DNA from 2 places in the Streptococcus fryi genome. Region 2 is predicted to be linked to the other one. Evidence: predicted binding sites of a transcription regulator. Region 2 holds the regulator's gene; the other holds the start of a gene.
What was found. Region 2 encodes HrcA, which represses chaperone genes, less so after heat shock. Its sites were predicted from a motif close to TTAGCACTCNNNNNNNNNGAGTGCTAA; they were not measured.

Region 1 (15,189 bases), on a different contig from region 2:
GCTTATGGTGAAGTCATTGCTCGTCAGACTGTTCATAGTCTTGTTTATTACACGATTGGAACTGGGATAGGTGCAGGTGCCTATATGAATGGTGACTTTATTGGAGGTATTGGCCATACTGAAATGGGGCATACTTACGTCGCCAAGCATCAAGATGAAGGTGATTTTGAGGGTGTTTGTCCCTTTCATAAAGGTTGTTTGGAAGGGCTGGCAGCAGGGCCTAGTTTAGAAGCTCGTACAGGTATTCGAGGTGAGAATATCCCGCTAGAATCAGATGTTTGGGATAAACAGGCCTATTATATTGCTCAAGCAGCCCTACAAGCTACAATGATGTTCAGACCAGAAGTGATTGTTTTTGGTGGGGGTGTTATGGCACAAGACCATATGTTGGCGCGTGTGCATCAATACTTTGAGCAGTTGTTGAATGGCTATCTGATTGTTCCTGATTTAAAGGATTATATCGTTCGTCCTGTTGTTGAAAATAATGGCTCTGCGACGCTAGGTAACTATGCCTTAGCTAAGAAGTTACTAGAAGAATGATATCATAAAAAGAGTGAGACTAGAATCGGTAGTTACCGTTCTAAGTGCTCACTCTTTTTTATGGTGTGTCCTAATTAGTGGGGGTCAGTATGCTAATGGCAGTGTGAGTTTAAAATGTCCGCTAATTGACTTGTTAATGGAAATAGGATAATAAAAGCTGATTTTACTAAGTTATCGGTGTTTTTTACGATAGGTAGTCGGGGAGATTTTATACTGTCTTTTAAAGGCAGCAGATAGGTTGAATTGATTAGAATAACCGACTTTCTCCGCGATTTCTTGTAGCGTTAATTGACTATTTTTTAACAATTCACAAGCTTGGCTTAAGCGGTACTGGATGAGAAATTGTTGAGGTGTTGTTGACAAATGTTCACGGAAGAGACGGCTGAAGTAAGAACGGTTGAGATTACATTGTTGAGCCATGTCATCAATCGAAATAGGTTCATGAAAATGACGTTCGATAAAATTGATGGCTTCACGAATGTATAATTCTTTGGCATCTTCATGGAGGCTTTCTTTTTTATTGATAGACTCGTTGATAAGAGCGCCGACAAACAGGTAAAGATGTCCAATAATATGACAACTACGTTCTTGATACAAGGATAATAGCTGTGTCATTTCCTTATATACAAGGCTTTCTAAAGCGGGTGTCTCTTGTGAAAAAAATCAGTTGCTTTTTGGACAGCCCAGCTTGATTTAGAAAGTGCTCTGTTTTTAATCCGTCGAATTCAATCCAAATATATGACCAAGGGTCATCTTTATCAGCTTCATAGCTACAAATCATATTTGGAGGGATGAGGAAACCCTGCCCTGCAGATAAGGTGTACTCAGCTTGTTCTGCTGTGGCGTAAAATCGTCCTGTCCCAGATATGACATAGTGAAAGAGGTAATGTTGTTTCATTGTTGGGCCAAAAGAGTGAAGTGGCTTACATTGTTCCATGCCAAATTGTATGGGATAAAAATCAACATAGGAACGATTATCGAAAACATGAAATTCACGTTGTTTTTCCACAATATATCTCCTTGATAAATGTCTTAACTTTATTATAGCATATTGATTTGTGACATTGCATATGAAAAAATGAAAAAAGAGCCCAAAATAATATAAAAGAGGTCATTTTATGCTATGTTGTTTTAAAAGGCGTTTTTATATACTAAAAGCATAAAGCACAAGGTTATATTAAGGAATGTCTTAATATAATACATAAAAAAGGAGAAACAAATGAAAAAAGCAGCTTATTATATTGGCGCTCTAGCATCAACCTTCCTATTAGCAGCTTGCTCAGGAGGGGCTCAAAAGGATACGGCAACTGAGTCAACGTCAGGAACAACAGAAATTTCTTATGCGATTTGGGACTCAGGTCAAGAGCCTGGTCTTCGTCAAATTGCAGATAAATTTGAGGAAGAAAATCCAAATATCAAAGTCAATATCCAAGTGGTAGACTGGGATAATTATTGGACGATGTTAGAAGCAGGGGCAACTGGTGGCTCTCTTCCAGATACTTTCTGGATGCACTCAAATGAGATTTATCGCTACGGTTCTAATGAAATGCTTCTTCCTTTAGATGATTATTTAGCGAAGAGTGAAAAAACTAAACTGAGCAATTTCCCAGATGGATTAAATGACATTTATAATATTAAAGGCAAACAGTATGCTATTCCAAAAGACTTCGATACTATTGGGCTTTGGTATAATAAAAAGATGTTTGATGAAGCGGGTATTGCTTATCCAGACGATACATGGGATTGGGCAAAACTAAAAGAAGTGGCTAAGCAATTAACTAAAGCTGATGGTAGTCAATACGGTTTTGGTGCAGGTTTGAGTAACCAAGAGGGGTATTATAATTTTATCTATCAAAATGGCGGTGAAGTTATTACTGACGACCTTAAATCAGGTTATGACAATCCTAAGACAGTTGAAGCTTTAGATTACTATTTTAGCTTTGTAAAAGAAAACATCTCGCCAGCTATTACAGTAGATAAAGAACGGGCGGAAGCTTTCCAAAATGGTCAAGTAGCGATGAGTTTATTTGGTTCTTGGAATTTATCTGGTTTTACTGCCAACGATTATATTCGTGAAAACGCTGATGTAGCTGTTTTGCCAAAAGGTCCTGATGGAACACGTTCTACTATTTTCAATGGTTTAGGACATGCGATTGCAGCTAATACGAAGCATCCAGAAGAAGCTTGGAAATGGGTTGAATTCCTAGGTTCTAAAGAAGCACAAGAAATGCAAGCAAAACTTGGAGTTGCTATTTCAGCTTATAAAGGCACTGCAGAAACATGGGTTGATTCCAACAAAAACTTCAACATCAAGAATTATGTGGATATGGTTGATTACGCACAAATTCGCCCTTATTCACAAACAACTATAAAATGGGAAGATAAAGCTTATGAGCTTTTGAAACCAGCTTATCTTGGTGAAAAATCAACTAAGGAAGCATCAAGTGAAACAGCTAAGATGATGAATGAAGAACTAGCTTCAGAAAAATAAGATTGACTATCTGGAGAGGAGCTAACCCTCTCCAGATTTTTTAGTAAAGGAGTCGGAATGTTTAAAGATAAAAAGCGTCTGAATGAGGCTTTGTGGGGCTGGGCAATGGTGGCTCCTACAATTATTGGTTTAATAGTTTTAAATATTATTCCTATTTTTCAGACTTTGAAGATGAGTTTTTATAAAAGCGGTGATTTTGGGCGTAATGATATTTTTGTAGGATTTGAAAATTATGTTCGTCTCATTTCAGATGGTCAGGTATGGCAAGCGACTTGGAATACTTTAAAGTATACGTTGCTAGTGGTGCCTTGTACGGTCTGCCTAGCAATGCTGTTAGCCGTGTTATTAAATTCAAAGATAAAAGGAAAACATCTTTATCGTACTATTTTTTTCTTACCAATGGTTGCAGCACCGGCTGCAGTAACAATGGTTTGGAAATGGTTGTATAATACAGATTTTGGTCTAATCAATTATGTTTTAGGGAAAGTTGGTATTGGTCCTGTCAATTGGATTGAAAATCCTTCTATAGCCCTTTACGCTATTGTTCTAATTGGGGTGTGGAGTACTGTTGGTTATAGTATGATTCTGATTTTGGCGGGACTTCAGGAAATTCCAACAGATTACTATGAGGCGGCTCGTATAGATGGAGCCACACCGGTGGAACAGTTCTTTAAAATAACTCTGCCTCTCGTGTCACCGACCTTGTTTTTTGTCATGATAACCAGTATTATCCAATCTATGCAGGTGTTTGACGTTATTTATATGATGGAAGATATTAAGAGTCCTGCTTATGATAAGACAGTATCTTTGGTTTATCTTTTCTATAATAATTCCTTTAAGTATTCAGATAAGGGATATGGGTCAACGATTGTGATGCTCTTGTTAGTCATTATCTTGATGATTACAGTGGTACAGATGAAAGCCCAGAAGAAATGGGTTCATTATAATTAAGGAGACGATGATGAAAAAACAGAAAATATGGTCAATGATTGGCATTCATGCCTTTCTCATTTTGGTATCTTTAGGAATGGTGCTTCCATTTTTGTGGATGGTTTTGACTTCTTTTAAAACTGTGACAGAATCAACTCAGATGAATCCGTTTCATTTCTTTCCGTCAGAATGGATGGTGAATAACTATACAGAGGCTATCCGAATCAATAATTTTCCTATTTTGTATTTTAACACGATTATGATGATGCTATTACGCATTTTTAGTTCAGTCATGTTCTCTGCTATGGCGGCCTATGCGTTTGCTCGTTTAGAATTCCCTGGTCGTAACTTTTTATTTGGATTAGTCTTGTTCCAAATGATGGTACCTCCTCAATTGTTTGTTATTCCACAATATTTGATGATTGATGGTATGGGAATGCGAAATAGTATTTTTGCCTTGGTTTTCCCAGGTTTAGTTAGTGCATTTGGCACTTTCTTGTTGAGACAATTTTTTATGGGGTTACCAAAGGAATTGGAAGAATCAGCTAAGTTAGATGGTTGTAATATTGGTCAGACATTCTTTAAAATCATGTTGCCGTTAGCGAAGTCAGGTTTGATAGCTTTGTCTATTTTTACAGCCTTATTTGCTTTTAAAGATTTATTGTGGCCTTTAATCATTAACTCAGATGCTGATAAAGCAACCTTATCAAGTGCTTTGGCTAAAATTCAGGGAGCTTATGCTGTCAATTACCCTCAATTGATGGCGGCAAGTGTTTTAGCGATTTGGCCTATGGTGGCTTTATATGTGATTTTCCAAAAACAATTTATTCAAGGAATTGCAACATCAGGTGGGAAGTTATAGGAGAACAATATGTCGATTCAATTCAATCAAGAAACACAGGAATTTCATCTTTATAATGATGAGATGAGTTACATCATGCATATCTTGCCAAATGAGCATCTAGGTCAATTGTATTATGGTAAGAAAGTTAGTCCGAAAGGGTTATATACAGACTCTATGCAGTCTTTTGACAGACCTCTAACTTCTTTCGTTAATGATGATGAAACCTATTTTTCATTGCAACATGCCCGTCAAGAATATGCTTGTTATGGCACTAGTGATTTTGCTTTGCCAGCTTTTGAAATTAAACAGCATGATGGGAGCACGCTGTCACATTTTGTTTATCAGAGTCATATGATTTATCAAGGCAAAAAGGCCTTGGATGGTCTTCCTCATACTTATGCTAATGATGAAAAAGATTGTGAGACTCTGGAGGTTACTCTGTGGGATGAGGTATCTCAAACGAGACTGATATTAGCTTATACTATTTTTTCAAGTTTTCCAGTGGTGACACGAAGTGCCCGCTTTGAGCAAATTGGTAAGCCGATTGTGTTAACCCGAGCTTTAAGTATGTCCTTAGACTTGCCGGATAAGGACTACGAGTGGCTGCATTTGGATGGTGCTTGGGGGCGAGAACGTTTTGTTCAGACGAGTCCTCTACACCAAGGTGTTCAATCAATTTATAGTTTGAAGGGGTCAAGTAGTTCAGAGCACAATCCTTTCATAGCATTGAAACGTCCCTATACCACTGAACATAGTGGAGAAGTGATTGGTTTTTCATTAGTATATAGTGGGAACTTCTTAGCTCAGGTAGATGTTAGTAGTTATAATCAGACGAGAGTAAGTCTGGGGATAAATCCTCATCGCTTTAGTTGGTTATTGCAAGCAGGCGATACATTCCAGACACCAGAAGTTGTTATGGTTTATAGTGAAGATGGCTTAAATGGCATGAGTCAGACCTATCATAAATTGTATCAACATCATTTGATTAGAGGTTTTTGGAAAGATAAAGAACGTCCAATCCTACTAAATAATTGGGAGGCAATGACATTTGACTTTGATGAAGAACGAATTTTAGAATTGGCAGGTAAGGCTGCTAGTGTTGGTGTTGAATTATTTGTCATGGATGACGGTTGGTTTGGTGCTCGCAATCATGATAGGGCAGGACTAGGTGATTGGACAGTTAATAGGACGAAATTACCTAGCGGTTTATCAGGTGTTATTTCAAAAATCCACGACATGAAGTTGAAGTTTGGGTTGTGGATTGAGCCTGAAATGGTTAATAAAGATAGTGATCTTTATCGGGCGCATCCGGATTGGATTTTGCACCATCCAGCTCATACGCAATCACATGGTAGACATCAGTATACCTTGGATTTATCACGAGAAGATGTTTATCAAAATATTCATCAGCAACTGTTTACTCTGTTATCAGGACACGACATTGATTATATAAAATGGGATATGAATCGCTATCTGACAGAAGTTTATAATAGTCTTTTGGGGCATGATAGACAGGGGGAAGTTTTCCATCGTTATATGTTAAATGTTTATCGTCTATATGATAGCTTGACGACAGCCTTTCCGACAATCTTGTTTGAATCGTGTTCAAGTGGCGGGGGGCGTTTTGACCCTGGCATGCTCTTCTATGCACCACAAACATGGACGAGTGACAATTCAGATGCGATTGAACGCTTGAAAATCCAATATGGCACTTCAATAGTGTACCCTCTATCAAGTATGGGATGCCATGTGTCAGAAAGTCCCAATCAGCAAATGGGCAGAATAACTTCGCTTGAGACCAGAACTAATGTGGCTTATTTTGGTAATTTTGGTTATGAGATTGATTTGTCAAAATGTGACCAAGAAGAATTGGATCGAATGGCAGAGCATATTGTATTTTATAAGAAATATAGGACAGTTTTCCAAAAGGGAACATTTACCCGTTTAATGAGTCCATTTGACGGTGATTTATGTGCGTGGCAGGTTGTTTCAGAAGATAAAAAGACAGTCATCGCAGGAGTTTACCGCTTGCTTGGTCTATCTAATCAAGGTCAAGTCCTACTATATTTTAAGGATTTAGAAGAAGATGCAGAATATCTGTTAAACGGTAGAACTTATTCAGGAAGTCAATTGATGTATATGGGAGTACCTATATATAACAACTCGTACTTTGATAGTGCTAAAGATTTTAATTCGGAGTTATTTATTCTTGAAAAACAAGTTGACTAGGATAGACAAGTTAGCTTAATGAGACAAAACAGCCTAGGAGGCAGGTTAATCCCGCCTCCTAGGCTGTTTTTAAATTGGACTAATGAGTAGCATAATAAAATAGGGGAAATGAGGGTTGCTTTTTAATTAAAGTAATTAAGGTTAGCTCCGTTTACTAAGCCAAAGGTGTTGTAAAAAGCTAATATCTTTATAAGGCGTCAGGTCAGCTACGGCTAGTTCTATCTCGAGCAATTTTGATAGCCAATCCTCCTCGTTTTTAAAGTGGTTGGGTTGTAAAGAGTAAAATGTTCTGATTGCCAAATAGTTTTCAAGAATTAGGGTTGTTTTTTCTAGTAATTCATCTATCGTATAGGTGTGACCATGAGTAAATGAAGGGCTGCTGAAGTCATTACTCGTTAGTTGCTTTAGGGCTGTTTCTGTGTCATTTGCAAAGACAACACTTTGTAATACCTTGCCGACTTGATTGTGTTTGATGAGAGATAGTTTACCGTTGGGTTTGAGTAGTCTCTCAAATTCAAAGAGGTATTTTTGGTGCTCAGATACAGGGATATACTCTAAGACATTATGACAAACGATGATATCAAAACTCTGCTCAGGTAGATCTTTTAATTTATTGTAGCCTCCAAGAATTTTTTGAAAACCTTCGTTGATATCACGTTGAAGAAGATCAGGATTAGGTTCAATGGCTGTGACATGATTGTGTTTGGATAAGAATTTGCTAGTAAGACAAAGTCCCGCTCCAAAATCTAAGATGACCTTGTTCTTTATCTGTTTGAGTTGAGCAAAGGTAATGTCGTATTGTATTTTTCCCCAAGGCTGTTCAAGCATTTGTTTATAATGACTGATATCAGTAACCATAATAACCTCCTTTTAGATTATTGTAACATATTGTTCTAGTGTTGTGGGGAGTACTACTTGAGATGTGGGTTAATTGGTTATTGGACGTAATGGCTACGTTCGCTTTAGAATGAGCATGTTTTGGGAGATGTATCACTTGTTCTATCTATCTCCGTCCTTGAATTAGGTTGCTGTTTATGATACAATAAAGTGATTTAGACTATCGAAAGGAAAAGTGATGGCAAACATTATACGTACGATTATCGAAAACGATAAAGGCGAAATTAAAAAATTAGAAAAATTAGCAAAAAAAGTTGAAAGTTATGCTGATGAGATGGCTGGGCTTTCTGATGAAGCATTAAGAGCAAAAACAACAGAGTTTAAAGAAAGATATACCTTTGGTGAAACCTTAGATGACCTGTTACCAGAGGCATTTGCGGTTGTACGTGAAGGTGCAAAACGTGTCTTAGGCTTGTTCCCTTACCGTGTACAGATTATGGGTGGTATTGTACTGCATCATGGTGATGTGCCTGAGATGAGAACTGGTGAAGGTAAAACATTGACTGCAACTATGCCGGTTTACCTTAATGCTTTGGCTGGAGAAGGTGTTCACGTTGTTACCGTTAATGAATACTTGGCTACTCGTGATGCGACCGAAATGGGTGAGCTATATAGCTGGTTAGGCTTGTCGGTAGGTATCAATTTAGCGGCAAAATCGCCATCGGAAAAACGCGAGGCATATCAGTGTGATATCACTTATACAACTAACTCAGAAGTTGGTTTTGACTATCTTCGTGACAACATGGTTGTTAGACAAGAAGCAATGGTACAGCGTCCGTTGAACTTTGCCTTGGTAGATGAAGTGGACTCTGTATTAATTGACGAGGCTAGAACACCATTGATTATCTCAGGGGCACAAAGTTCAGAAGTAAGTAAATTGTACGATTTGGCTGACCACTATGTTAAGACTTTGACACCTGACGATTACATTATTGATGTACCAACAAAAACAATTGCCCTTACTGATTCAGGAATTGATAAGGCAGAGAGTTATTTCAAACTTGACAATCTTTATAACTTAGAGAACGTTGCTTTGACTCACTTTATTGACAATGCTCTTCGTGCTAACTATATTATGGCACTAGATATTGACTATATCGTTAGTGAAAAACAAGAAATTCTTATCGTTGACCAATTTACAGGTCGTACAATGGAAGGTCGTCGTTTCTCAGATGGTCTCCACCAAGCTATCGAAGCTAAAGAAGGTGTTCCAATCCAAGATGAGTCAAAAACAAGTGCAAGTATTACTTATCAGAACTTCTTTAGAATGTATAAAAAATTGGCAGGTATGACTGGTACTGGTAAAACAGAGGAAGAGGAATTCCGCGAAATTTATAACATGCGTATTATTCCGATTCCGACAAACCGTCCTATTGCACGTATTGACCACTCAGACCTCCTTTATCCTTCCTTGAATGCCAAGTTTAAAGCAGTTGTTGAGGATGTTAAGGAACGCTATCAAAAAGGTCAACCTGTACTAGTTGGTACAGTAGCTGTTGAAACCAGTGACTTGATTTCAAAAATGCTCGTTGAGGCTGGAGTTCCACACGAAGTCTTGAATGCGAAAAACCACTTTAAAGAAGCCCAAATCATCATGAACGCAGGTCAACGTGGTGCTGTTACTATTGCGACAAACATGGCTGGACGTGGAACGGACATCAAACTTGGTGAGGGTGTTCGTGACCTGGGTGGTCTTTGTGTCATTGGTACAGAACGTCATGAAAGTCGCCGTATTGATAATCAGCTTCGTGGACGTTCAGGTCGTCAAGGTGACCCAGGTGAATCTCAATTCTACCTATCCCTTGAAGATGATTTGATGAAGCGTTTCGGTTCAGAACGTATCAAAGCAGTTTTTGAACGTATGAATTTGACAGAAGAAGATACTGTTATTAAATCACGTATGCTCACCAAGCAAGTGGAAGCAGCTCAACGTCGCGTTGAGGGAAATAACTATGACACGCGTAAACAAGTGCTTCAGTATGATGACGTCATGCGCGAGCAACGTGAAATCATCTATCGTGACCGCTACGATGTTATCACGGCTTTCAGAGATTTGGGGCCAGAAATCAAGGGTATGATTAAGCGGACGATTGATCGTGCTGTTGATACTCACATGCGCTTGAACCAAGAGAACGCTGCTGAAGCTATCGTTAACTTCGCACATACAACAATCCTTTCAGAAGATGAGTATAGCTTATCGGATGTTAAAGGGAAAAAGCCATCGCAAATTAAAGAAGACTTGTATGAACGTGCTATTGAGATCTACGATAGGCAAATTTCAAAATTGAAAGATGACGAAGCAATCACAGAATTCCAAAAAGTATTGATTTTGATGGTTGTTGATAATAAGTGGATGGATCACATTGATGCTCTAGATCAACTACGTAGCGCTGTTGGATTACGTGGCTATGCACAAAATAACCCAATTGTCGCTTATCAATCAGAAGGTTTCGCTATGTTCCAAGATATGATAGGTTCTATTGAATACGATGTCACTAGGACAATGATGAAGGCTCAGATTCATGAGCAGGAACGTGAGCGTGTGCCAGAAGAGTCACATACAACTGCTGTCAAGAATATTTCAGCCAAGACAATTGATTGGGAAGATTTGGAAGGCGACGAGTTTGAAAATATTGGTCGTAATGATAAATGCCCATGCGGGTCTGGTAAAAAATATAAGAACTGTCACGGTCGCCGTTTCTAGTTATTGATAAACATAGTGTAAATAAATGGTGTAAGGAGTGAGGAATTGAAACATATTCCTTTCTCCTTATTTGGTGCCAGAAGAGACAGTGATAACAATTGGAAAGTCAGGTAATATCATGGGGATTGCCCACAGGGGAGAAAGAGTTAATCTCGAAGAAGTGACATCAAAATACACCTTAGATGCCGCCACTTTGCAGATAAAAAAAGAACGTGACACCTCTTTAGCGTCCATCATCAGAGGAGAAAACCAGAGGTTATTATTGGTGATGGGGCCGTGTTCAGCAGATAATGAAGAAGCTGTACTAACTTATGCTCATAAACTGGCAGCTTTACAGAAAGATGTCTCAGATAAGATATTTATTGTGATGCGTGTTTACACAGCTAAGCCTCGTACGAACGGAGATGGTTATAAAGGTATTCTGCATGAATCCCAAACCACAGTAACAGAAAAAATGGTTGCAGTTCGACGTATACACTATCGTGTGATTAGTGAGACTGGTTTGACGACTGCTGATGAACTCCTTTATCCATCTCACTTGAGTCTTGTTAATGACTTAGTGTCCTATCATGCAGTAGGTGCTCGTTCTGTAGAGAATCAAGAGCATCGTTTTATAGCTTCGGCTTTGGATGCGCCTGTCGGTTTGAAAAATCCAACCTCTGGACAGTTACGCGTTATGTTTAATGCTATTTATGCCGCTCAACAAACTCAATATTTGATTGAAGGGGGACGTAGTGTTGAGACGACTGGTAATCCTTTGGCGCATGCGGTATTAAGGGGCGGAACCAGTTCTGATGGGACTTCCGTCCCAAACTATCATTATGAAGATCTTATAGAAACAATTGATAGCTATGAAGAAATGGGGTTGCAGAATCCTTTTATCTTGATTGATACAAATCATGATAATTCACGTAAACAGTATTTTGAGCAAGTGAGAATTGTTCGTGAGACCTTGATGAATCGTCTGTACAATGAGAAGATAGCCCGACATGTTCGTGGCTTTATGATTGAATCCTATTTAGAGGATGGTCGTCAGGATGAACCAGATGTTTTTGGAAAATCTATTACAGATGCCTGTTTAGGTTGGGATAAAACAGAGCAATTGGTACGAATGATTTATGACCATTTAACAGATATTACAGAAAAGAAAGAAGTTGAGTGATGATTGTTGGACATGGTATTGATATAGAATGGATTGATCGTATCGAGGAAGCTCATCGCAAGAGTTCAAACTTTTCTAGACGTATTTTGACGGATAAAGAGTTAGACGTTTTTGAAACTTTACAAGGTCATCGTCAAATGACCTATCTAGCGGGTCGTTGGTCTGCTAAAGAGGCCTTTTCAAAAGCCCTTGGTACCGGTATTGGACAATTAAGCTTTAGGGATATTGAAGTTTTAAATGATAGGGCTGGTCGCCCGGTGTTAACAAGTTCAGCCTTTTCAGGACGTGTTCATCTCTCGATTAGCCATTCAGGTAACTTAGTTCAAGCGAGTGTGATTTTGGAGGAAATATGATACCCAGTATTAATAGACCAACTCAAGCAACGATTTGTCTTGGGGCGATAAAACAAAACCTTCAGCTTCTAGAGGAACATTTCGGAAAAGACAAACAAATTTTTGCCGTAGTGAAAGCTAATGCTTATGGTCATGGTGCGGTTCCTGTTGCTGAAGCTATTAAGGGACAAGTTGATGGCTTTTGTGTATCAAATATAGATGAAGCTTTGGAGCTTAGAAGGGCTAATATCAATAATACTATTCTTGTACTAGGAGTGATTATGCCAGAACAGGTGAAAGAAGCTATTGCTAATAATGTGACCATTACCGTATCTAGTTTGGAATGGCTTGATATGGTTAAGCGAGATAAGGTATCATTGGCTGGGTTGTCTTGTCATATCAAAGTGGATTCTGGCATGGGACGAATTGGCCTGTCTAATGCTACTGATATTAATGTCTTGATGTCAGAACTTGTAAAATTATCGGTCAAGGTAACAGGTATTTTTACGCATTTTGCGACAGCTGATGAGCTATCGCAAGATTACTTTAATCGCCAACTGACTATCTTTAAGACAATTTTAGGTGAATTGGATAAGGTTCCCGATTTGGTTCATGCTAGCAATTCAGCGACAAGTCTATGGCATAAAGAGACTATTTTTAATGCTGTACGTTTGGGAATTGCACTTTATGGGCTTAATCCGAGTGGAGAAGTATTAGATTTGCCTGTTCCTTTAACTCCAGCATTATCGTTGACCTCTTGTCTTGTTCAAGTTAAGCAATTAGAACAAGAGCAGTCCATAGGTTATGGTGCAACTTATCACGCATCAAAAGGAGAATGGATTGGCACAATTCCGATAGGTTATGCAGATGGTTGGGTGCGACATCTACAAGGTTTTTCTGTGCTTGTTGATGGAGAATTTTGTGATATAGTTGGGCGTGTTTCTATGGATCAGATAACCATTCGTTTACCCAAATGTTATCCGATGGGAACTAAGGTTACTTTAATTGGGAAAGACGGCGGTCACAAGATTTCAGCAACTGATGTTGCTCAGTATGTTGGCAGTATCAATTATGAAGTCCTTTGTTTACTGAGTGATCGCATCCCTAGACATCATGAATGACTGATAATGGTTAGTTAGAAAATAATGTAATACGACAACTCCTAGAGATAAGCTTCCTAAGAGTTGTCGTATTGTTTTTGTGAAAAGTCATATCGCCTGTCACTATTTTTGATTGGGGAATTTCGATTTCCTAAAGAGTTTTCTCTTGACTAATTTTGACCAAATGGTAAAATAAAAGAGAAGTTAGCACTCAATATACAAGAGTGCTAAAAAATAGGAGGAAGTATCATGTTAAAACCTTTAGGTGATCGTGTGGTTGTTAAGCTACAAGAGGAAAAAGAAGAAAGTATCGGTGCATTTGTTATTGCAGGTGCTAGCCAAGACAAGACTAAAAAGGCGACTGTTATCGCTGTTGGTGAAGGAATTCGCACCCTAACTGGGGAGCTGGTTTCTCCAAGTGTGACAGTTGGTCAATCTGTATTGATTGATAGTCATGCAGGTGTAGACGTTAAAGATAATGATGACAAAGTCTTAATTATCCGTGAAGCAGATATTTTAGCGATTATAGAATAGGAGAAAAATATGGCAAAAGACATTAAATTTGCATCAGATGCACGAGAAAGCATGGTTCGTGGTGTTGACATTTTAGCAGATACTGTCAAAGTAACCTTAGGTCCTAAAGGGCGTAATGTTGTTTTGGAAAAATCATTTGGCTCACCCCTTATCACTAACGATGGCGTAACCATTGCTAAAGAAATCGAACTCGAGAATCACTTTGAAAACATGGGTGCGAAATTAGTAGCTGAAGTGGCTTCTAAAACCAATGATATTGCTGGTGATGGGACAACAACTGCAACTGTTTTGACGCAGGCTATTGTCCGTGAAGGCTTGAAAAACGTTACAGCAGGTGCAAATCCTATCGGCATTCGTCGTGGGATTGAGGCCGCAGTTGCCGTAGCTGTCGAAGAATTGAAACATCAAGCACAACATGTTGAAACAAAGGAAGCGATTGCCCAAGTTGGAGCTGTATCCTCACGTAGTGAAAAAGTGGGAGAGTATATCTCAGAAGCTATGGAACGTGTTGGCAAAGACGGTGTGATTACGATTGAAGAATCACGCGGTATGGAAACAGAGCTCGAAGTTGTTGAAGGTATGCAATTTGACCGAGGCTATTTATCTCAGTACATGGTGACAGACAATGAAAAAATGGTTGCCAATCTTGAAAACCCTTATATCTTAATTACAGATAAAAAGATTTCAAATATTCAAGACATCTTACCACTATTAGAGCAAATCTTGAAAACTAATCGTCCATTGTTGATTATCGCTGATGATGTGGATGGCGAAGCATTGCCAACTCTTGTCTTGAATAAAATTCGTGGCACATTCAATGTTGTAGCCGTGAAAGCGCCTGGATTCGGTGATCGTCGTAAAGCGATGCTTGAAGATATCGCTATTTTAACGGGTGGTACAGTCATTACAGATGACCTCGGTCTTGAGTTGAAAGATGCTACGATGGAAGCTCTTGGTCAAGCTGCAAAAGTTGCTGTTGATAAAGATACAACGGTTATCGTAGAAGGTGCTGGTTCATCGGAAGCTATCGCTAATCGTACGGCATTGATTAAATCACATATTGAAAAAACAACCTCTGATTTTGATCGTGAAAAATTACAGGAACGTTTAGCTAAATTAGCAGGTGGTGTTGCTGTTATCAAGGTTGGTGCTGCCACTGAAACCGAGTTGAAAGAAATGAAGCTCCGTATTGAAGATGCCTTGAACGCTACTCGTGCTGCAGTTGAAGAAGGTATTGTTGCTGGTGGAGGAACAGCCTTTGTCAATGTTATTGAAAAAGTCGCTAGCCTTGAACTAGATGGTGATGCTGCAACAGGACGTAACATTGTTAAACGTGCCCTTGAAGAACCAGTACGTCAAATCGCTTACAATGCTGGCTATGAAGGGTCTGTTGTGATTGATAAACTCAAAAATAGTGCAGCAGGTA
Region 2 (15,189 bases):
CATTATCAGCTAAAACATGATCTGCTAATTGCTTAATAGTGGCATTGGCGTTCCCCATCGCTAGACCTAGCCCTGCCATACGAATCATACTGATGTCGTTATCAGCATCTCCAACAGCAATAACCGAAGACATCGATATGCCTAAAACATCACAAAGATGAGATAAACTTTGTCCTTTATCGGCACCCTGTGCTGCTATTTCAAGACCCGTGACTTCTGTCTCCACAAGAGCAACTGCATAAGGTTGTAACATTTCTAAAGAAGTTCGTCTGTCCTCTTGGGTTAAATGATATAGATTAATCTTTTCAAATGATGTCTGATGCTCCAATAAGAAACTAGCTATATCATCTACAAAAAGCGCCGTTTCTTGATAAAGGTCCTTGAATTTCTCCAAATGATAATCCGAGATACGCTCAAACTGATCTTTCTGAAGATAACCCTGACCATCAAGCATAATCACTAACATCATATCTTGCCTAGCCATTAAATTGACGACTTCTTGTACAACTTCTGCCTTCAATACCTTTTTATCTAAAATCTGTTTATCCGTAAAATCATATACAAAAGCGCCACTGGTCAAAACACCATAACGAACATCTGTTAAAAGTGGCAAATAAGCTGCTAATTCTGACAGGGGACGACCCGTTGATAAGACAATTTCCTTACCCTTTTGATTAGCACGGCTAATGGCTTCTAAGGTTGACTGAGCAATAGAATGGTCACTTTGCAACAACGTACCATCCATATCAAAAGCAATCATTTGATACATGACAATCTCCTAATCCTTTCTAATGTTATCAGCTTGATACATAGCCCTTGCTCCACCAATCAATTTAGGGCGGCTTGCTAGAGCTGTAACATGAGCTTGCCCAAGTTCTCGTTGTAGCGGTACCAAAGGAACCTGAACACGTTTGACGTGCATACCAATGGCAGTATCCCCAATATCAATTCCGGCGTGTGCTGTAATCTCCTCAACCATGACTGGTTGGGACATGTATTTAAAAGCAGCTAATTGACCGCTACCTCCTGCATGTAAAGTTGGCAATACATTGACAATCTCATAATCTTTTTGTTCTGCGACAGACTCTTCAACGACTAGAGCACGATTGACATGCTCACATCCTTGAACAGCAAGAGCAATTCCCTTTGGCACTAAAACATCAAGCACCGCCTTGACGACCACTTCTCCAACTTCTTGACTAGAAGCCTTACCAATCTGCCCACCAAGCACTTCTGAGCTGGATAAACCAAGAACAAATAATTGTCCCGATTTTAGCGCACTACGGTCAACAATGTCAGCTACTAGGGCTTTCACTTCTGACCCTAATCTATCCATTTCCATCGTTTCTTCTCCATTAACTATTCACTTTACCTCTCATTATACCATACCTCAAAAAAAGAAATTGGATTTTAAACCGTCCACTGTCCTATGTCCGATTTTAACCCAATTTCTGTCATCTGTTTAATATTTTTTTAGTAAACGGTATATCAGGTAACCAACGACGATACCCACTGTATTTTGCAGTATGTTACCATAGAGACCCAGCATAGCCTCACCTAGATTATAGAAAAGCACAGAGGCCACAAAATAACTACCTACCATCACTACTGTGGCTAGCATCAACCCCAAAAATCTCTTATTGCCATGCCACCCCGCAAAATAGCCTTGCAAACCATGCGCTACTAGACTGACCAACATCCACTGCGGGTAACCTAGTAAATAATCAATCAAAAAACCTGACAACGCTCCCACTAAAAAACCTTCTTTTTTACCAAAATAAAAGGCCGCAAAGAAAATTCCCGCATCTAAAAGCGTCAAAAAACCTGTAGCTGTCTTAATTTGAACAAATATCCCTAACACAATAGTTAAAGCTATCATCATAGCAAGCCGGCTCATGTTATTCAATTTAAGCATGTCTTTTTCTCCTTTTTCATTCGTGATTACGCCCTTGTACCCCATATTCGTTGGCGTTTTGAATGGCTTCATGAACATCTTGTTTAGCTTGAGCAACAGCTTGAACTGGTGAGATGGCTTTAGCTAAATGACTTGCGATACTAGAAGCAAAGGTACAACCTGCACCATTATTATTCTGGTGTACAATTGGCTGACTAAGAACCGTCACATCCTGACCATCAAAATAGACATCCACAGCTGAATGCTTATCCATACGAACTCCACCTTTTATGACAACAGCTTTAGCACCTAGTTCATGTAAACATCTAGCTGCTGATACCATCTCAGATATATTAGTGATAGTCATTCCTGATAAGATTTCTGCCTCGCGCAGATTGGGGGTAATGAGCGTGACCAAAGGAAACAAGGTCACCATCTGGTCTCGCATGACAGAAATTGTCTGATCGTGATTTTCTTTAAAGACCAAAACAGGATCTAGCACAATCGGTAAATCTTGATGCGAGCCTAAAAAATGCTTAACTTGTTCTATAATTTCAATGTTAGGTAATAACCCTAATTTTATAGCTGTAAACGGAACATCAGCTAAACTATTTAACTGTTTCGCGAATAATTTACTGTCAGTGGGAATAATCTCAAATCCATTAACATCAACACTTGTCATACAGGTTTGTGCTACAAAGCCAAACAAACCATGTCGCGTAAAGGTAGCTAAATCCGCCTGCATACCTCCACCACTCAAGACATCACTTCCAGCAATCGTCAGCATATACTTAGTCTTCATAGCGAATCTCCTTTAAATACAGACCATTTGGACCCGCTGTTGGGCCTGCCAAATCACGATTTTTCGTCTCCAAAATCATCTTCATCTGTTCAACAGGCATACGACCATTACCAATCTTCAACAAGGTGCCTACCATATTACGAACCTGCTTATACAAGAAACCATTACCTGTAAAACGAAAACGGAGCATAGTAGTGTCCTTATCACGCACAACACTTGCCTCACTGATCGTTCTGACCTTATTGTCAACACTAGTTCCAGCAGCTGTGAATCCTGTAAAATCATGAGTTCCAACAACCTCAACAATGGCCTCTTGCATGGCTACTAAATTGACGGTATACGGAAAAGGCGTCGCATAGTGACGCATCATCGGATTTTTCGGACGGCCCGTATCCACTAAAAACTCATAGGTCTTGACATGTTTATTGTATCGAGCATGAAAATCATCAGAGACCACCTCCACTGACACAATATCAATATCATCTGGAGCTTGCGTGTCTAAACCAAAACGTAGCTTTTCCACATCACGCTCCTGTGGTAAGTCAAAGTGGATAACCTGACCATAAGCATGGACACCAGCATCTGTCCGACCTGCGCCATGAACCGTCACTGCTTGACCACTATTCAAACGTTGAAGTGTTTTTTCTATTTCCTCTTGAACCGTCCTAGCATCAGGCTGACGCTGAAAACCAGAAAATAAGGTTCCGTCATAGGAAATGATTGCCTTATATCTAACCATGAAGCTATTTTATCATATTTCCCAAGTTGATAACACGAAAAGATTTGACAAACAATCTTGATAGCGTTATCATTATCTTGCAAGGAGGTATACTCATGACCTTAACGAAACTTTTTATTGTCTTGATGATGAGTGGCATGTACTACTTTTTGATAGCTCTACTAATCTACGGCATATATCATCTTGTCCGTCACTATCGTACCAATACCAAACCGTCAGACAGGAGGGCACTATGATTGGCGTGTCTTTATACTTTTTAATAATAATTGGTTTCATATTTGCTGGCATTATCGGATTAATCATTCTCCTATCTCAACGCAAATAACAAAACATCTATCAAAAAACAGTATCAGTTCTGACTTAAGGTCCACTGATACTGTTTCTTTTTTATCTATTGTTCGAATTACTCCTCAAAGGCATCTTTTATTTTATCAAAGAAACCTTTACGTTTTGGTTGGACATCATCAATACCACTTGCTGCTGCAAAATCTTGCAGGGCTTTTTTCTGGGCATCATTTAGCTTGGTTGGTGTGACAATGTTGACTGTAACGTGTTGGTCACCCTGACCTCCACCACGCAAGCGAGGTGCTCCTTTACCTTTCAAGCGGAAAGTTTTACCTGTTTGCGTACCTGCTGGGATAGCCATTTCGACGGCACCGTGCACAGTCGGCACATCAACAGTATCACCTAAAGCTGCTTGGACGAAGTTAATGTTCAAACTATAATAAATGGTTGACCCATCACGTTTGAACTTATCACTAGTCATCACATTGATCATGACAAAAAGATCTCCATATGGTCCACCATTGAAACCAGCTTCTCCTTGGCCTTGCAAGCGAATCTGTTGACCTGTCTCAACACCAGCTGGGATTTTAACAGAGACAGTATGTGTTTCATTAGTATGCCCTGTACCACGACATGTTTGACAAGGTTCTTTAATTTCTTGACCTCGTCCGTGACAAAGATCACATGTCACCTGACGACGCATCATCCCAAGTGGTGTTTGCATATCTACTGTCATACTACCTGAACCATGACATCGACTACATGTCACAGGACTTGTTCCAGGCTTAGCTCCTGTTCCGGTACACGTCTGACAAGTAGCTTCTCGGTTATAACGAACCTCTTTTTCAGCTCCAAAAATGGCTTCTTCAAAGGTTAAGTTGACACGGTATTGTAAATCATCTCCTTGACGAGGGGCGTTCGGGTTACGTGACGCACCACCACCAAAGAAACTAGAGAAGATATCTTCAAATCCACCGAAACCAGCACCATCAAAACCACCGAAGCCACCGCCACCAAAGCCTCCATTGGCTCCAGCTGCACCAAATTGGTCATAGCTGGCACGTTTTTGCTCATCTCCCAAAGTTTCATAAGCTTCCTGAACATCTTTGTATTTTTGTTCAGCACCAGCTTCTTTATTGATGTCAGGGTGATATTTTTTAGATAATTTGCGATAGGCTTTCTTAATCTCATCTTGCGATGCATTCTTAGAAACACCTAGACGCTCATAAAATTCTGTATTGTTCATATAAGATACCAAGCCCGTAAAAAAGCAAAGTGAAAATAGGAAATCGGCAGAAAATACTGATTTTCTAGACGATTTATCCTTTTCACACAGCTTTTAGGGCGGGTTCAATTCCTTTCGTTAAAAAATAGACGAAACTCAGAAAGTAGGCTGGGTCCAATTCCTTTCTATTCATTAGTACTGTTGGTAAGGCCTCTTTACGAAAAACAGAGGTTAGGTTACAACCTCTGCAATAGGATTTTATCTATCCTTTTAAATCAAGTGTTGCAATCAATTCACCATGAACTAGTTCACCAGTTTCATAAAAACCACAAGAAGAGTACAAAGCTCTTGCTAGTTGATTATCAGTTTCATAAGATAACCAAAAATAGTTTGCATCACCACAAGGGAGTTCTTTTACAAATTGAATCGCTAATTCAACAGCTTGCTTTCCATATCCCATCTGTTGATAATTTTTATCAATCATCAAACGCCAAAGATTATAATTTCCATCAGCTAGATTAGGAGCATTCTTCCAACATTTTCCATAACCTATCATTAAAAAACCAATCAATGTACCTGAGTCATATAAACCAAAAGGGAAAACCTTTGCGTCTATGTATTCCTTGAGAACAATATAAGCTTCAGATAGACTCACAGCATTACTAGCAACAAAATCTTTCTGATCTTCAAAAACATCTAAACTTAAAATGTGATAGATATTTTCTTCATCAACTGCTTCCAATCTTAACACATAAACCTCCTCTGAAGAATAGCCTTACAAAACGGTATACGAGATTATTTTATTGTTTCTAGCTCACAGTCTAAAACATGCTATAGGATTATCTTACTTCTCAGTAAACTCGCCATCAACAACATCGTCTGAACCAGCATCTGTTGCACCTGCTTCAGTACCTTGGGCTGCTTGTGCAGCTGCTGCAGCTTGTTCATACATTTTCACTGCGAGAGCTTGAGCTTTTTCATTCAATGCTTCAAGTTTTGCTTTCATGTCGTCCAAGTTGTTAGCTTCTTGAGCTGCTTTCAACTCATCAAGAGCTGCTTGTGCTGCATCACGTTCAGCATCAAAACCTTTACCTTCTGTTTCTTTGATTGTCTTTTCAGTAGCAAAGATAGTTTGGTCAACATTGTTACGAAGGTCAACTTCTTCTTTACGTTTTGCATCTGCTTCTGCGTTTGCTTCAGCATCTTTCATCATTTTTTCAATCTCTTCATCAGTCAAGCCTGAGTTAGATTGGATAACGATAGTTTGCTCTTTTTGTGTACCTAAATCTTTTGCCTTAACAGATACGATACCGTTTTTGTCAATGTCGAATGTCACTTCGATTTGTGGGATACCACGAGGTGCTGCTGGGATATCAGTCAATTGGAAACGTCCAAGAGTTTTGTTATCAGCTGCCATTGGGCGCTCACCTTGAAGAACATGGATATCTACGGCTGGTTGGTTGTCTGCTGCTGTTGAGAAGACTTGTGATTTAGACGTTGGGATAGTTGTGTTACGGTCAATCAATTTCGTGAAGACTCCACCCATTGTTTCAATACCAAGTGACAACGGAGTAACGTCAAGTAGGACAACGTCTTTGACATCACCAGTGATAACACCACCTTGGATAGCTGCACCCATAGCAACAACTTCGTCAGGGTTAACAGATTTGTTTGGCTCTTTACCAGTTTCCTTACGAACAGCTTCAACAACCGCAGGGATACGCGTTGAACCACCTACAAGGATAACTTCATCAATATCACTTGCTGACAAACCAGCATCTGAAAGAGCTTGACGAACTGGAGTTTTCGTACGTTCCACAAGGTCATAAGTTAATTCATCAAACTTAGCACGTGTCAACGTCATTTCCAAGTGAAGTGGACCTGCAGGACCTGCTGTGATGAACGGCAAGCTGATTTGTGTAGATGTCACACCTGAAAGGTCTTTCTTAGCTTTTTCTGCAGCGTCTTTCAAGCGTTGTAGGGCCATCTTATCTGCTGATAAGTCAATACCATTTTCTTTTTTGAATTCTGCTACCAAGTGGTCGATAATCTTCTGGTCAAAGTCATCACCACCAAGTTTGTTATCACCTGAAGTTGCTAGTACATCAAAGACACCGTCACCAAGTTCAAGGATAGAGACGTCAAACGTTCCTCCACCAAGGTCAAACACCAAGATTTTTTCGTCTTTGTCTGTTTTATCCATACCGTAAGCAAGAGCTGCTGCAGTTGGTTCGTTGACAATACGTTCTACTTCAAGACCAGCAATTTTACCAGCGTCTTTTGTTGCTTGACGTTGTGCGTCATTGAAATAAGCTGGAACAGTGATAACCGCTTTTGTCACTTTTTCACCAAGATAGTCTTCAGCATAACCTTTCAAATATTGAAGAATCATCGCTGAGATTTCTTGTGGTGTGTACTCTTTACCATTTGCTGAAACTTTTTCAGATGTTCCCATCTTAGACTTGATTGAGATAATGGTTTCAGGGTTTGTCACCGCCTGACGCTTAGCCGCGTCACCAACGATGATTTCACCATTTTTGAATGATACCACAGATGGCGTTGTGCGGTTACCTTCTGGGTTAGCAATGATTTTGCTTTCTGTTCCTTCAAGAACAGCTACTGCTGAGTTTGTTGTACCTAAGTCAATACCAATAATTTTAGACATGTTTTTACCTCTTTTTTTACTTTTTATACTTTATTTTTCTAAATACTTTTTTAATAGCACAACTACCAACAACCTACTCGTCATTAGCACATCCACTACGTCTAAAAGTATCTTCATCAGCTCGCTTTCGCTCGCTAGTAACATTCTTTTATAGTTTATTGTCATTTCGGACAAATATTTTTATAAATTAATCTTGTTTATATCGTAAAGTCATATCGTTTGCAACTATAATTAAGTAACTGACCAATCAGAATTGGTCCCATAATTAATTCCAAAATTTTCTGACCTATGTATATAGGCATGGTACCCACTAGAGTCTTATCTCCACCTTGTATTTGAGGATAACAAAAAATAATTCCTACAAACAAAATTAAAAGTACTATGAAAATTGCACAATCCGAAGAGGCTGCTTTTAAAACTCTACTACGTCTACTCATTTTATTTTTACTCATTGTGCCTCCTTAACTATAAACCACCACCATGGCAGGTCTGAGCAGACGCTCATGAAGTTTATAGCCTTTTTGGAAAACTTCTGCAATGCTATCAGCTGGATGGTCATCATCTGCTGGCAAGGTCTGAACCGCCATGTGCAGATTGGGATCAAATGCCTCTGTTTCTACTTCCTCTACACCTTCTTCTTTCAAGGCTTGCAATAAGCTTTCTTGTACCATCTCAAGTCCTTTCTTGACATCATCTGTCAAGCCGTCAACTTGTAAGGCACGCTCTAGGTTATCCAAACTTGGCAAGATTTTCTTTGCCAAATCTTGCGAGCGATAACGTTGTAAAGTTTGGCGTTCTTCATTAGCACGGCGCTGAATATTTTGCATTTCTGCATGGGCACGGAGGTATTTATTCTCAAATTCTTCAGCTTTTTCGAGAGCTAAATCCAACTCACTCGGAGCTTGTTCTTCTACAACCTCCTCCTGATTGTCACCTTCACCATCCACAACTGTTTCTGGTGCTTCATTGAGTTCTTCTTGTTTTACTTCTTCTGTCACTTCTTGCCTCCTTTTAGGCCTTATTTTTTCTAAAATACGTTTCATAAGTTTAGTTCACTTCGTAATGGTTGCTACTCAGGTAACGGTAGTAGTCACTCAACTTCATAAAGAGGACACGACTGACAACATTGACCAGACTAACCAACCTCTGATAATCCATATTTATGGGACCAAGCACTGTCATCAAAGCCATACCTCGATAGGGAATAGGAAATTGATGGAGTAGGATAGCTGTCTCTTGTAAAGCTGGTTCAGAACACTCACCGACCAAAATTTTATTTTGCTCATCTTCTGACATAGCCTGCCTTAGCGTAAGCGCCACTGCTTGAGGATGGTCTAAAAACTGATAGGTATCTAACTGACCGTAGGTCAGAGACGCCACTTTGTTAGCAATAAAAACCGTCTCCTCAAACAATTGGGCAAAGATATAGTCAATTAAATCCAAGACATTGTCTGTGGTTTTAAAATACTTTTGCACCACCTGTGGCACTTCTGTCCTTAATTTATAATGAATATCTAGAACACTCTGATGAATAAACCTATCCTCCACTAACTGCTTCAACCGCTGTAAATCCTTAGCCATCAGGTTTTTAGGAATGGCAAATTGCACCGTAACTGGTTTGGAGTGGTCAAGCGTCAAGATAGCCAAAGCATCATGATTACTGAGACAAACAATATCAAAAGCTGTCAACATTTGACGAGAGGGCTCGACATCTAAAATCAAGGCAGTGTATCCTGTCAAATCTGCCAAAATCTGGCTAGCTTTCTCCAAGATATCTTCTAACTTAAAGGCTTCAAAATCGAACGCCTTAACCACCTGATAAATATCATCTTGATTGATATGCCCCAAGTCTAATGAGTGGGTAACAAAATACTGAAAACCAGCTCGACTAGGTAATCTACCACTAGAAGTATGAGCCTTTTCAAGTAGACCGAGTCGCTCCAGTTTAGCCATATCATTACGAATGGTTGCCGAACTAGACGAAATCGCTTCTTGGAGGGCTTTTGAGCCGACTGGCTCATGTGTCTGGGTAAATAAAGCTACAATCAAATTCAAAATATCTGTTTGACGTTGCGTAATCACCCTTTCACCCCCTTTTAATTAGCACTCTATACCTTCGACTGCTAAACTTTATAAATCCATTATACTCCTTTTAAAACGATTGTCAAGAAAAAACGACCATTTTTTAGCACTCTTTTTATGTGAGTGCTAAATCCTAAACATTAAAAAAAGAGAAAACCCTTTAATATCAAGCTTTCTCTTCATTTCTCTGTTTTAGCAATCTGTCAAAAATCAGTCTCAGGACCTATAACCCCATCTCTATTTATCATAACGTGTTAAATCATATTTTTCAATGAGCTTGATTAATTTATCAGCATAATCACTCTGTTTGGGGAATTGATGTTGCTGAATAGCCTTAGCAACTTTTTTATAATCTTTTGTCGTTGCCATCATCTCATAAAGGTCTTTTCCCCATGTCTCTCCGATTCGCAAACGTTCTAAATAATCCAGCACAGAATCATCCCACTTAGGATATACTGCATAGCGAACTTTGCCACCATCTGTTTGTAAATCAACAAAGTCCTGCCCTGTTTTAGCGTCTAAAGCTAAAACATTATGATAATCTTGACTCAATAAGGTCTGATTAAAATCAGATGATATAGCCATCTGACCCATTACAATCGACGGCTGAACACCATAAGCCTTAGACAGGTCTTTTACACGTGGGCTGATACGCTCAAAGTAGGTCTCTTCTGAGTGGTGCGTCACAATCTTAGTATTTCTGTCCCTACCTTGACTATGAACCAGCATTGGTAACACAATAAACAAACTAATCATTAGACCAATAATGACAAGTACAGGCATTTTTAGTTTTTTTCTCATTTATCAGCTTCCTTTAATTGTTGGAGATACTCCTCTAAAGTCAATTTATGTTTCTTCATATATTTTGCAGATTCAATACCTACATAACGGAAATGCCAATCTTCGTAGCTATATCCCGTCACATCCTCTTTGCCTTTTGGATAACGAAGAACAAAACCATATTGTGGTGCCATGGCAATAATTTTTGACACTGTGGCTGGATCGCTACTGTTCATCATATCAACAGTACTCATATCAACGGCCAAACCCGTATGATGATCACTAAAACTTGGTGGCTGAAGATAGGTTTGTACTTTTTGTTCAGCTTCTTCCAAAGTGAAATTAGGATTGGCTAGCATTTCTTGTTCAACATAGTAATTGTACAACTCCGTTTGATAACTGATACTTTGGTAACCAGCAACAAAATGTTCTCTCATATCAATTTCTTGAGCTGCTAATAAAAACTCAGTAGCTGCATCTGCTATTCGAGCATCAACATAAACATTGCCCACAACAGCCAATTCTGGTGACTGATCAATCGCTGGGTAATCTTTGTTAACTAGCAATAGTTCCCAATCATTTACTGACACATCAGGTAGAGTTGGTTTCTCTTTTTTATCCTTATTACCCTTCTTAGATTCGCTAGCTTTAAGCTCTTTTGATAAGGCTTGCTCTTTAGCTAACTCATCAACGGGTTTTCCTACTATGATAGTCTGCATCCCCCATACAAAGATAAGCAGAGCCAAAATACCTACCAAACGTTGTAAAAAACTACTTTTCTTCATGTTTCTTATCCAGTATTTCTCTTCCTAAACGACGATATGACATATCACCAACAGCTTCAATCTCAAAACGACCATTTTCAAAACGAAGCACAGAGACACTACCATTATCAATCATCGTCTTCTCTTGATTATTGTCAATCAGCCACATCAATGTTGAAATCGTCATCCCATGACAAACAATAATGGCATTTCCTCCACCTTGTTCTTCTATTTGGAGGGCCATGTCTGTAAACCCACTAAGAATACGCTCTTTTAGTACTTGCCATGGTTCAGCCCAACCCGCAGTATCCACTTGGCAAATAGCCGTCGCAATTTCTTCGTAGGACACATCTGCCATAGAACGTCCAGCTAGTGCCTCTGTTCGTGGAAGAACCCCTTGGAATAATTCACCATCGTAGGCACCATCAAGACTTCCAAAACACCATTCTCGGATACGTTTATCTCTCTGATAAGGTAACTCTCCAAGACCAGCTTCTGCCATAATAATCTCCATAGTTTGAAGGGTACGTCCACTATCACTTGAAAACGCGGCTTTAAATGGAATACCTTTAGCTTTTAAGCCTTGACCAAGCTCTCGAATACCCTCTTCTCCCACTTGCGTCAATGGAGTGTCGCTCCACCCTTGTGCCCGCCCCAGTGTATTAAACATGGTTTTTCCATGTCTTGCAATATAAAGTCTCGTCGTCATTTTAGCTCCTCCTGCCACCTTCTATGAATACATCGTCAGCTCACCTAACTAGTCAATCATTCTTAACAACAATTCAAAACAAAAGCTCTTTACAGCTCCTTACCATTATAACATATAACAGGTTTTTCTGTTATATACACAGCATCCATATGCGTAAAAAAGAGATGACAACCTGTCATCTCTCGTTACTTACAAGTATGAATTATTTACCAAGAGCAGCTGCCATTGTTGCAGCAACTTCTGATTCGAAATCGTTAGCTTTCTTCTCGATACCTTCACCAACTTCAAAACGCGCAAATTCAACTGCTTTAGCATTCACGCTATCAAGGTAAGCTTCAACAGTCTTGCTGTCGTCCATGATGTAAACTTGTGCAAGAAGTGTGTAAGCTTGGTCAACTTGAGTATTGTCAAGCATGAAACGATCCATTTTACCTGGAAGGATTTTGTCCCAGATTTTCTCTGGTTTGCCTTCTGCAGCAAGCTCTGCTTTGATAGCTTCTTCAGCTTCAGCGATAACTTCCGCAGTCAATTGTGCTTTTGAACCGTACTTCAAGAATGGCAATGCTGGTTTACCAACCATAGCGCGACTTTCATTATCAAGTTCGATTTTGTGGTTCAATTGTGCTAACTCATCTTTAACGAATTGCTCATCAAGTTCAGTGTATGACAATACCGTTGGTTTCATTGCTGCGATATGCATAGAAACTTGTTTTGCAAGTGCTTCGTCGCCACCTTCGATAACAGAGATAACACCGATACGACCACCGTTGTGTTGGTAAGCACCAAATGCTTGCTCATCAGTTTTCTCGATAAGAGCAAAACGACGGAATGAAATTTTCTCACCGATTGTAGCTGTTGCGTTAACATAAGCAGCTTCTAATGTTTCACCAGTTGGCATTGTCAAAGCAAGTGCTTCTTCGTTGTTAGCTGGTTTACCTTCGGCAATAACTTTAGCAGTTGCTTCAACCAATTCTACGAATTGAGCATTTTTAGCAACGAAGTCTGTTTCAGCATTGACTTCAACAACAGCAGCAACGTTACCAGCAACATAAACACCAGTCAAACCTTCCGCAGCAACACGGTCAGCTTTCTTAGCTGCTTTAGCCATACCTTTTTCACGAAGCAATTCAATCGCTTTTTCGATATCACCTTCTACTTCAACAAGTGCTTTTTTAGCGTCCATAACACCAGCACCTGATTTTTCACGCAATTCTTTAACAAGAGCGGCTGTAATATTTGCCATTTTGAGTTTCCTCCAAGAATATTTTAATTTGATAAAAAACGGTAGCAGAGCGGTATGCTACTGCCCCGTTAATGTGATGTTCATCTCATGGGTTCAGCTCTCAACAGATGCTAAGAACTTTACCAATGTCTAGGAATTAGTTTGATCCTTCAACAACTTCAACGATTTCTTCGATTGAATCTGCTGCAACATCAGATGATGCAAATTCTGCTTCAACAGCTACAACGTTATCTTCACCTTGACGGCCCTCGATAATGGCATCTGCCAATTTAGCAGTGATCAATTTAACAGCGCGGATAGCGTCATCGTTTGCTGGGATGATAACATCGATATCATCTGGATCAGCGTTTGTGTCAACCATCGCTACAACTGGAATTCCTAATTTCTTAGCTTCTTTAACTGCGATTTGCTCTTTATGTGGGTCAACAACGTACATCACATCTGGGATACGTGGCATATCTTGAATACCACCCAAGAATTTTTCAAGACGAGCGCGTTGTTTGTTAAGAAGAGCAACTTCTTTCTTAGGAAGAACATCAAAGATGCCTTCTTCTTCCATTTTATTGATTTCTTTCAAACGAGCGATACGTTTTTGGATAGTGTCCCAGTTAGTCAATGTTCCACCCAACCAACGGTGGTTGATAAAGTATTGACCAGAACGTACTGCTTCTTCTTTTACAGCTTCAGCAGCTTGTTTTTTAGTACCTACAAACAAGATAACTGCGTCGTTAGCTGCAGCATCACGCATGAAGTCGTAAGCTTGATCTGCCAATTTTACAGTTTGTTGTAAGTCGATAACGTGGATACCGTTACGCTCTGTGAAGATGTACTTAGCCATCTTAGGGTTCCAGCGACGAGTTTGGTGACCAAAGTGAACACCAGCCTCAAGAAGTTGTTTCATTGAAATAACTGCCATGAGTATTTCTCCTTTTAAAAATGTTTTTCCCTCTTTCAGACTTCAACTTGCAGACCCACTCAATGAGCAACAAGTCCACAATTCATCTAAAATGAGTATTTGTTGTTTAGACAACTCACTAATCATAGCATAAAACCCCATCTTTTTCAAGTGATTTGATAGATAGAATTAATGTTATTTGCCAAAAATCGTTTTTCACTTTTTACCTGTACTCGTAACAATTTTGCTTTTTTTCAAAGCTACAAATGTAATTACAAGGAGAACTATATTCCATAAGACCAATATTTTTAAAGATTTATTTTCTAATTGGAAATTTTGCTGAGTGAAGAAATCTGTATATGCAGCCATAAATGTCCAATCAACGACATTTTTGACACTTTCTTTTAAACCAGAGAACATTGGTAGTAAAGATACAACAAACAAAATAGGTAAGCTATTTATTTGAGCTTTAGCTTGTGTATCAGAAATTAGACCAATACATAGATTAAGCAACATGACCGCCAAAGAGGTTAGAAGTAGAATAATGCTATATTCAAAATATTTTCCTTCTAAATCGACTTCTGTAATAATCGGAAATACTGTCATTGTAAAAAGAGCAACAATTAAGGGATGAATAAGCACTGAAATGATGTATTCATAAGGTCTAACTCCGCTAAGCATCAGAGTTTGCAAGTTGTTCTTTTCTTTTTCTTCGGCAATAATTGTTGAAATCATACTACCGACAGACATAGAGATTGCTGTAGATAGACAAACAAACATAATTTCAAGCCCATTAGTCTCAGTTCCCATAAAATTTTTATAGATAAAAACCAGCATATATGGTAATAGCATTTGAGCCAATAAATTTTTATTACTCATTAAAATTTGACTTCTAAGCCAAACAAGAGCACTAATTCTTTTAAACATTTAATTTTTCTCCTGTTAGTTTAATGAAAATATCCTCTAAAGTTGGTTCTTCTGAATGGACATAAATAACACCACTAATATCAATCTGTTGAAATTCTGAAAAAGACATTTCAACTTCACTGAAATCTTCATAAGTCACTTTAAGCCTTTTAGCAGTATGATATCTTTTAATAATATCT

Region 1: a site for HrcA is predicted at 13,434-13,460, ahead of groES (co-chaperone GroES). Genes of this name have one in related genera too.

The regions. Positions count from the first base shown of each region.
Region 1 covers NZ_JBRUGW010000010.1:1,201-16,389, reverse strand. Annotated here, with positions in the region: gene scrK (fructokinase ScrK) at 1-540, shown strand, start outside; partial or broken gene ACVRZH_RS04060 (helix-turn-helix domain-containing protein) at 712-1,549, opposite strand; gene ACVRZH_RS04055 (ABC transporter substrate-binding protein) at 1,760-3,031, shown strand; gene ACVRZH_RS04050 (carbohydrate ABC transporter permease) at 3,089-3,982, shown strand; gene ACVRZH_RS04045 (carbohydrate ABC transporter permease) at 3,990-4,823, shown strand; gene ACVRZH_RS04040 (alpha-galactosidase) at 4,833-7,034, shown strand; gene ACVRZH_RS04035 (class I SAM-dependent methyltransferase) at 7,176-7,892, opposite strand; gene secA (preprotein translocase subunit SecA) at 8,110-10,635, shown strand; gene ACVRZH_RS04025 (3-deoxy-7-phosphoheptulonate synthase) at 10,754-11,797, shown strand; gene acpS (holo-ACP synthase) at 11,797-12,150, shown strand; gene alr (alanine racemase) at 12,147-13,250, shown strand; gene groES (co-chaperone GroES) at 13,479-13,763, shown strand; gene groL (chaperonin GroEL) at 13,773-15,189, shown strand, end outside.
Region 2 covers NZ_JBRUGW010000014.1:22,759-37,947, reverse strand. Annotated here, with positions in the region: gene ACVRZH_RS05195 (Cof-type HAD-IIB family hydrolase) at 1-769, opposite strand, end outside; gene ACVRZH_RS05190 (TIGR01440 family protein) at 779-1,342, opposite strand; gene ACVRZH_RS05185 (ECF transporter S component) at 1,463-1,915, opposite strand; gene ACVRZH_RS05180 (bifunctional hydroxymethylpyrimidine kinase/phosphomethylpyrimidine kinase) at 1,932-2,696, opposite strand; gene truA (tRNA pseudouridine(38-40) synthase TruA) at 2,686-3,435, opposite strand; gene ACVRZH_RS05170 (hypothetical protein) at 3,531-3,671, shown strand; gene dnaJ (molecular chaperone DnaJ) at 3,839-4,966, opposite strand; gene ACVRZH_RS05160 (GNAT family N-acetyltransferase) at 5,208-5,696, opposite strand; gene dnaK (molecular chaperone DnaK) at 5,790-7,610, opposite strand; gene ACVRZH_RS05150 (hypothetical protein) at 7,808-8,062, opposite strand; gene grpE (nucleotide exchange factor GrpE) at 8,072-8,653, opposite strand; gene hrcA (heat-inducible transcriptional repressor HrcA) at 8,658-9,692, opposite strand; gene ACVRZH_RS05135 (glucosaminidase domain-containing protein) at 9,930-10,493, opposite strand; gene ACVRZH_RS05130 (M15 family metallopeptidase) at 10,490-11,257, opposite strand; gene ACVRZH_RS05125 (histidine phosphatase family protein) at 11,244-11,945, opposite strand; gene tsf (translation elongation factor Ts) at 12,148-13,188, opposite strand; gene rpsB (30S ribosomal protein S2) at 13,325-14,104, opposite strand; gene ACVRZH_RS05110 (ABC transporter permease) at 14,300-15,010, opposite strand; gene ACVRZH_RS05105 (ABC transporter ATP-binding protein) at 15,003-15,189, opposite strand, start outside.